4 regions of the Vibrio sp. YT-19(2023) genome follow, and region 1 is predicted to be linked to each of the others. Evidence: predicted binding sites of a transcription regulator. Region 1 holds the regulator's gene; each other region holds the start of a gene.

Region 1 (2,211 bases):
AGCGCCTACCTTCTTGGTGAATAATTGCCGCCTATTTTTAGGGAGCCTGCCTATCGGGCTTCCTGTATGCCTGAAAGTGACCAATTGTAAGTAACTTGGGTATAATATTCGTTTGCCTTAACTTAGCGCAAAGACGCTTGGTTATTTAGCAGTCAAAATGTGACTTCAAATACACAAATCTCTTGCTGAAAACATTGCTAGTCAGTCCACATAGGGCTAAAATGTGAGCGCAAACGATTAAATATGATTTATATGTAAACCGCTGAAATATAGCGGTTTTTGTGTTTTCTTAACAGGTTGATGGCAATTTCTCATCAGATAGAAAAAAGATAAAATTCATCGACCGATGCTGCTACGTACCCTTTTGTCGCACTTGGATCAACCGCTGCCGAGACACTTAGCGCCAATTTTATATTGCTAGGTGTGAAACCATTAGAGCATCAGGTACATCCAATACGACATATTTCAGTAGCTCGATACAGGACACCATTTATGGCCACGATAAAAGACGTTGCTCGCTTAGCCGGCGTTTCCACTACGACAGTTTCGCACGTTATCAATAAAACGCGTTTCGTTGCAGAAGCAACGCAAGAAAAAGTAATGAAAGCCGTTGACGAGCTGAATTACGCGCCAAGTGCCGTTGCACGCAGCCTAAAATGCAACTCAACTCGTACGATTGGCATGTTAGTAACTCAATCAACTAACCTATTTTTCTCAGAAGTGATTGATGGCGTTGAGAGCTACTGTTACCGCCAAGGCTATACTCTGATTTTATGTAACACAGGCGGGATTTACGAAAAACAACGCGATTACATTCGTATGCTGGCTGAAAAGCGCGTTGATGGCATCCTAGTGATGTGTTCTGACTTAACCGAAGAACTAAAAGAGATGCTTGACCGTCATGCGGACATTCCTAAAGTGGTCATGGATTGGGGCCCAGAGAGCTCACAAGCAGACAAGATCATGGATAACTCAGAAGAAGGTGGCTACATTGCAACCAAACATCTGATTGACAATGGTCATACGGATATCGCTTGTCTAAGCGGTCATTTTGAAAAGCTTGCTTGCCAAGAGCGCATTGCAGGTTTCCGTCGCGCAATGAGCGAAGCGAACCTAGCTGTAAATGAAGACTGGATCCTTGAAGGTAACTTTGAATGTGATACGGCCGTATTAGTTGCAGATAAAATTACCGCAATGGACAAGCGCCCGACGGCGGTATTCTGTTTTAACGACACAATGGCTCTCGGCCTAATGAGCCGCTTGCAACAAAACGGGATCAAAATTCCTGAAGATATTTCAGTGATCGGCTACGACAACATCGAGCTTGCAGAATACTTCTCTCCACCGCTAACGACTATCCACCAACCTAAACGTCGTGTTGGTAAAAATGCATTCGAAATTCTACTTGAGCGTATCAAAGATAAAGAACACGAAAAACGAATTTTCGAAATGCAACCTGAGCTTGTAATTCGAAATACTGTGAAAAAAATGAACTAAATTTCACTGTATTTAACCGTGTTAAATAAGCGCTCTACAGGGGCGCTTATTTTTTTGGAAAAATTAAGCATTCTCTAATACTTCACACCACTCTAATAACAATTGACTAACGTTAACTCCCTGTTTTATATAAATGTAATATATATTAAGAACTCCTTTTCAAAGGCCAATTTGCACCTTTCCATATGCAAAATAGAGCATTCAATCTATCATTTTTATTGAACCGAAATCACACTTTTAACGCTAAACCGTGATGTTAATTCAATATAAGAAGTATGCTCATTGTGTCACGCACAGGGCAAACCATTCGAAAGAGTGGGACGCAAAGCCTCCGGCCTGAACCATATTACGATATGGAAGGTAGCGGGGTTACCGATGGCAAGTGTGTAAGCAATGACTTTACTCTGTAATGACATTGTTTTTACGCATGTTTGCTACTCTCTCGGACCTGACTTTTGGTGGCGTAATATTAATTACACCGAGATAACAAAACATGGATAAACCGATACTCAAAGACTCTATGAAGCTATTTGAGGCACTTGGTAATATCAAGTCGCGCTCAATGTTTGGTGGCTTCGGACTATTCGCTGATGAAACAATGTTTGCACTAGTGGTAAACAATCAGCTTCATATCAGAGCAGACCAAAAAACTTCATCTGACTTCGAGAAACAAGGGCTAAAGCCTTACGTTTATAAAAAACGTGGCTTTCCAGT
Region 2 (2,211 bases), on a different contig from region 1:
ATAATTCAGAACTTGATGATTTTGTACGAAGTTGGCTCTCGGAAATGGTCAATAGGTGCATATTCTGTTTTGAAAGTAATGGCATGTATCCAATCGTTCACAACTCTTACGAAAAGCTGCTTGAACATCGAAATAAAGATAAAGCCGACAGTAACTATAAAAATAAAGTTACGGAGGCTAGTGTTTTGTACCCGCTGTTAACGGTTTTTTGCTCTCTGTATAAACTAGATTCAGTAAGCCAAGATTTGGAAAAGTTTGCCACAGAAAAACTGGCACATAGCACGTTACAATATTGGTATCCAAACCAACATAGTGAGGACGCTATGTACTCTAACTCTGATACGCATGGCTCTGCATCAACTGACTTTCCTATGGATAGTAGTTCAGCGCTAGAGCATATAAAACAAGAATGTAGCGAGGCAGATTCATTCAAGAAAATGTCAGCTGTAACTGAAGGAAAGGCTCCGTTAGTACTAACAGCTTGCCGCTGCTACCGATATCCAGTTCCTTTCCATTATCTTGAGGACTGGTTCACTGCATCTGAGTGAATAGCAAAGTTTGAGATTTTCAGATCCTTTTTATGGAAACTGAAATGCCATAATTAATTGAGATAGCTTTATCTCAATTAATTCAAGTTTGGCTAATTTAGTGAAATATATAACACGTTTGTGTCCAGAAGCGAGTTACGGGCAGAGGTCACTGGGTGTGATCACAGAGTTTACTTTTAGTATGACTTTGAAATTTAGATGTTACTGCCTTTAATTTGATCTAAATTTATGACTCACAGAGCTCATTTTTTATGAGGCAATATGAGCAAAAAGTTAGATAATTTCGATAAAAGTTAGATTATCGGCATGTAAGCCTTATCGCTACATGGTTTTCTAACTTTCTAATCTAACTTTTAGTTACATGTATTTTTTTTGTATTAAAGAAAACAGGCAAACGTTTGCTTTTTCTCTGGCGAGTTAAAATAGTTCTGGTATGATGCCCACATTCGATTTATTCAGCGCCCACATTTTGCTGAATATCTTCTCTTTCTGACGTTTGATTAAGATGATAGGAATGTCGCAATGAGCCTTGCTAATCAAGTACTTGCCGTCAATGACGACCTGCCAATTCGCACCCATAAACCCGTTCATAGTGGAAAAGTTCGTTCAGTTTACTGGTTAACTGAAGAAGACAGCGCCCGACTGATCAAAGAAAAAGGATACAATGTCGCTCCAGATGCGCCTTTGGCTATCATGGTAATTAGCGACCGCATCTCTGCATTCGATTGTATTTGGCATGCTGAAGGTGGTCTTAATGGTGTCCCGGGTAAAGGGGCTGCGCTTAATGCGATTTCTAATCACTGGTTCAAACTGTTCAAAGAAAATGGCTTAGCAGATAGCCATATTCTAGACATTCCTCACCCTTTTGTTTGGATTGTACAAAAAGCCAAACCGGTAAAAATCGAAGCCATCTGCCGCAAATACATCACGGGTTCGATGTGGCGCGCTTACGCAAATGGCGAGCGCGAGTTTTGTGGAATCCAACTTCCTGAAGGGTTAGGAAAAGACAAAGCACTGCCAGAGTTGCTAATGACCCCATCCACAAAAGGCATTCTAAAAGGCATTCCCGGTGTGCCAGAAGCGGATGACGTAAATATTACTCGTCAAAACATCGTAGACAACTACGAAGCATTTAACTTCTCAAGCGCTGACGATATCGCACTCTACGAAAAATTGCTGAAAGAAGGCTTTAACGTTATCAGCCAAGCGTTAGAAGAAATCGACCAAATCTTTGTCGATACCAAATTCGAATTTGGTTATGTTCATGATGCTGCTGGCAATGAAAAGCTGATTTACATGGATGAAGTGGGTACACCAGACTCGTCTCGTATATGGGATGCTAAAGAGTACCAAGCAGGTCACATCGTAGAGAACTCAAAAGAAGGTTTCCGCCAGTTCCTACTTAACCACTTCCCTGACCCAGATATCTTGCTAAATAAAGAACGTATGCCAGAGCGTGAAGCACTCGCTCGTGATAATGCTTTACCCGTCGAATCTTTGATGGCGATTTCGAGCACCTACATTGGTATTGCCGAGAAGATTACAGGCAAGCCGATTCATTTGAGTGAGAATCCGAAAGCGGAAATCATCGAAGTTCTGAGCAAAGAATACGGATTGATTGACTAGCACTGTCGCTAGATTGCTAAATGCTTTCCAATAAAAA
Region 3 (2,211 bases), on a different contig from region 1:
CTCATGTGAGTAAACAGTTGAGTCAGTTAGAAGCGTCTCTTGGTATCAAGCTTGTTCAACGCACTACGCGAAGCTTTACGCCGACAGAGGCAGGGAAAACCTTTTTTCATCACTGTGAGCAAGTGGTACAAGCGGTGAGCAGTGCCACATTAGAGATGGAAACCCAGCGGGATGAAGTAGCAGGTTTGGTACGTCTTGGGTTGTCGCAATCATTTGGTACCTTACACATTATTCCAGCGATTCAAGAGTTACGCGAACTGTATCCTCAACTTCAAGTGGAAGTACATCTGTTTGACTATAAGGTCGATATGTTAGCCGAAGGGCTCGATTTATGGGTAACCAACAACGAGCATTTGCCTGAAGGTTACATTGCGCAGCGTTTGACGGATTGCCAGTTTGTTGTTGCGGCATCGCCAGATTACTTATTGAAACATGACACGCCAACAGAACCGGATGACCTATCTGCTCACAACTGCCTCATATACAGAAGCTGGGAGCGTGACTATACGGGGTGGGCGTTTACCAAAGATCAGAAAGAATTGAACGTAAAAGTCTCGGGTAACTATTCAGTGGATCTGGCAGAAGCCGTCCGGGATGCGGCTATTGCAGGTTGGGGTATTGCCTACCTTGCCACTTACTTGCTGGGTGATGAGTTCAGAACGGGTAAGTTAATACAGCTGTTACCTGACTGGAAAGCTAGCCAGTCGATGCCGTTTTATGCGGTATACCCAAGCCGCCAACATATGCCAAAAAAAATATCCGCAGTGATTAACTTTATCAAACAGAAGATCGGCAACCCTTGTCATTGGGACCAACGTTTAGCACCTTACATCTCTATTCCTAAATAACAGGATCAATGACGTTGTAGAACGACACATAAAGTGATTCACTTCACAAAAATTTTTCCTGAACCAGAAACATATTTTCCATATGGAAACAATTAAAATAAGCAAACGTTTATCTTAAATAAATTCAAGTGGTTATTTTATTGGTCAGTTATTGGTCGCTTAAACTTTTCACACTGTTAACATCCTCAACTTGCAGCATTTTGAGTCCGCTATACAATCCGGTGCCTTCCATATCCCCCTTCTGTCGGATTCATTTTATGAACTCAATTATTGGTATCGTAGCCATACTATTCCTAGCATGGCTACTTTCTACAAATAGAAAAAATATAAAGCTGAGAACAGTGTCGTTTGCGTTTGCTTTACAGGTACTGTTTGCGTTGTTGGTTTTATATGTACCAGCAGGACGAGATGCGCTGAATTCAGTGAGCAGCGTTGTGTCGAATTTGATCAACTATGGTCAAGAGGGCATTGCGTTTTTATTCGGTAATTTGGCGACAGGGGGCTTCACCTTTGCGATCAATGTTCTGGGTATCATCGTTTTCTTCTCCTCTCTTATCTCAGGTCTTTATCACATAGGTGTGATGCCAAAAATCATTAACTTTATCGGTGGTGGTATTCAAAAGCTGCTGGGTATCGGTCGTGCTGAGTCTTTGTCTGCTACGGCGAATATCTTTGTTGGCACTATTGAAGCACCATTGATGGTAAAGCCTTACCTAAAACACATGACTGACTCGCAGTTCTTTGCAGTTATGACAGGTGGTTTAGCGTCAGTTGCTGGCGGAACGTTGGTTGGTTACGCATCACTGGGTGTCGACCTCAACTATCTTATTGCTGCTGCATTTATGTCTGCACCTGCCGGCTTGTTGATGGCAAAAATTTTAATGCCAGAAGATACGGATAAAGCAGCAGATATCGACATTAGCCAAGTTGAAATTCCACGTGCAACCAACGTAGTAGAAGCATTAGCCGATGGTGCCATGGCGGGAGTACGCATTGCGGTATCGGTCGGTGGTACGTTACTGGCGTTTATTAGTGTCATTGCAATGCTAAACGGAATGTTAGGCTGGATAGGTGATCTGATTGGGACCCCCTTAAGTTTTGAGCTCATCCTAGGTTTTGTGTTTGCGCCAGTCGCTTGGTTGTTGGGTATACCATGGCAAGAGGCAACCACAGCAGGCTCGCTGATTGGTAACAAGATTGTGGTGAATGAGTTCGTCGCTTTCATCCAGCTTGCAGAAGTGAAGTCTCAACTTAGTGAACACTCACAAGCAATCGTGACGTTTGCTTTGTGTGGCTTTGCAAACATCTCAAGCATGGCGATGCTGATTGGCGGGTTGGGCTCTTTGGTACCAGAAAAGCGTGC
Region 4 (2,211 bases), on a different contig from region 1:
TTACAAATAATTGCTTAAAATTTATTCGGTATAAAAATGAGGGAGAAACAGGACTGCTTTGTGGGGCAGGGCGGTATGAGCCGAAATGGCTAGATAAAAGTTGCTGAAAATAAAAAGCCCCCACCATAGGCGAGGGCTTGATTGATTCTTGCTTGGCTTGATTATTTGATGCCAGCGAAATCGCGTAGAAGTGCAGCTTTGTCTGTCGCTTCCCACGGGAATTCTTCACGACCGAAGTGACCGTATGCCGCTGTCTTCTTGTAGATAGGTTGAAGAAGGTTAAGCATTTCTTGTAGACCGTATGGACGTAGGTCGAAGAATTGACGAACCGCTTCAATGATGATGTCGTGAGATACTTTCTCAGTACCGAACGTTTCCACCATGATAGACGTTGGATCAGCAACACCGATTGCGTAAGAAAGTTGGATCTCACAACGGTCAGCCATGCCTGCCGCTACGATGTTTTTCGCTACGTAGCGTGCTGCGTATGCTGCACTACGGTCAACTTTTGATGGATCTTTACCAGAAAACGCACCGCCACCGTGACGAGCTGCGCCGCCGTAGGTATCTACGATGATCTTACGACCAGTTAGACCACAGTCACCCATAGGACCACCGATTACGAAGCGACCGGTTGGGTTAATGAAGAAGTTTGTTTCTTTGTTGATCCACTCAGAAGGTAGCACTGGCTTAATGATCTCTTCCATTACCGCTTCACGCAGGTCTGAAGTTGAGATTGAGTCACAGTGTTGAGTTGAAAGAACAACCGCGTCGATACCAACGATGTTACCTTGATCGTATTGGAATGTTACCTGAGATTTTGCATCAGGACGCAACCAAGGTAGTGTGCCGTTTTTACGAACTTCTGCTTGCTTTTGAACAAGACGGTGAGAGTAAGTAATTGGCGCTGGCATTAGTACTTCAGTTTCGTTACAAGCGTAACCAAACATGATGCCTTGGTCGCCTGCACCTTGTTCTTTAGGGTCAGCTTTATCAACACCTTGGTTGATATCTGGCGACTGTTTACCGATTGTGTTTAGTACCGCACAAGAATCTGCGTCAAAGCCCATATCTGAATGTACGTAGCCGATTTCACGAACGGTTTCACGAGTTAACTCTTCGATGTCTACCCATGCTGAAGTCGTGATTTCACCACCCACCATTACCATACCGGTTTTAACGTAAGTCTCACATGCAACACGAGCCTTTGGATCTTGCTCTAGAATCGCGTCAAGAACCGCATCAGAAATCTGGTCTGCAATTTTATCTGGATGACCTTCTGATACTGACTCAGAAGTAAACAGGTGCTTAGCCATGTTAGCTCCACTATATCTGGTTTAAAACTGGGGAATGATAAACTCTCCAGCGCAAATTAATACTAATTTTTGTAGGTGTATCTACATCTAGACGTCTATTCTAAATTTGATTGCTCGAATTACAAGCTCTTTTTTGGTTTTTGTTATAACCAAACGTTTGCCTGATTTATTGATAATTTTAAGAACTTCGAACGATTTGGCGCGAAAGGTGCAATATTTGTGAGGTTTTGGACTGGAAAACGTTTGCACACCCAACAGGGCTTTGAGAGAATTATGACCTACTTTTCGTTTCGCTTAATGTACTCAGGAGCAGACATGTCGTCTCGTAAACATCTTGCCAATGCAATTCGTGCTCTAAGCATGGATGGTGTTCAACAAGCTAACTCAGGCCACCCAGGCGCACCAATGGGTATGGCTGATATCGCTGAAGTTCTTTGGCGCTCTCACCTAAACCATAACCCTTCAAACCCAGAGTGGGCCGACCGCGATCGCTTTGTGCTGTCAAACGGTCATGGGTCAATGCTTATTTACTCTCTACTGCACTTAAGCGGTTACGAGCTATCTATTGACGATCTGAAAAACTTCCGTCAATTGCACTCAAAAACCCCAGGTCACCCAGAGTACGGCTACGCGCCTGGTATCGAGACAACAACGGGTCCTCTAGGTCAAGGCATCACTAACGCTGTTGGTATGGCGATCGCAGAGAAAGCACTAGCGGCACAGTTCAACAAAGAAGGTCACGATATCGTTGACCACTTTACGTATGTGTTCATGGGTGACGGCTGTCTAATGGAAGGCATCTCGCATGAAGCATGCTCTCTTGCTGGGACGTTAGGTCTAGGCAAACTGATCGCGTTTTGGGATGACAACGGCATTTCTATCGACGGTCACGTTG

Evidence for each region. Region 1 encodes PurR, which represses purine synthesis genes. Its sites were predicted from a motif close to TNANGNAAACGTTTNCNTNA; they were not measured.
Region 2: R7E78_RS23020 (phosphoribosylaminoimidazolesuccinocarboxamide synthase) is a predicted target of PurR. The motif match lies at 935-954, and genes of this name have one in related genera.
Region 3: R7E78_RS08930 (NupC/NupG family nucleoside CNT transporter) is a predicted target of PurR. The motif match lies at 946-965, and genes of this name have one in related genera.
Region 4: metK (methionine adenosyltransferase) is a predicted target of PurR. The motif match lies at 1,462-1,481, and genes of this name have one in related genera.

What each region holds. Positions count from the first base shown of each region.
Region 1 is NZ_JAWOQN010000004.1:95,386-97,596, reverse strand. Features, by position in the region: gene torD (molecular chaperone TorD) at 1-24, shown strand, start outside; gene purR (HTH-type transcriptional repressor PurR) at 493-1,497, shown strand; cyclic di-GMP riboswitch class I at 1,785-1,874, shown strand; gene R7E78_RS04600 (TfoX/Sxy family DNA transformation protein) at 1,991-2,211, shown strand, end outside.
Region 2 is NZ_JAWOQN010000054.1:12,239-14,449, reverse strand. Features, by position in the region: gene R7E78_RS23025 (hypothetical protein) at 1-548, shown strand, start outside; gene R7E78_RS23020 (phosphoribosylaminoimidazolesuccinocarboxamide synthase) at 1,071-2,174, shown strand.
Region 3 is NZ_JAWOQN010000009.1:106,382-108,592, forward strand. Features, by position in the region: gene R7E78_RS08925 (LysR family transcriptional regulator) at 1-848, shown strand, start outside; gene R7E78_RS08930 (NupC/NupG family nucleoside CNT transporter) at 1,106-2,211, shown strand, end outside.
Region 4 is NZ_JAWOQN010000031.1:18,722-20,932, forward strand. Features, by position in the region: gene metK (methionine adenosyltransferase) at 162-1,316, opposite strand; gene tkt (transketolase) at 1,632-2,211, shown strand, end outside.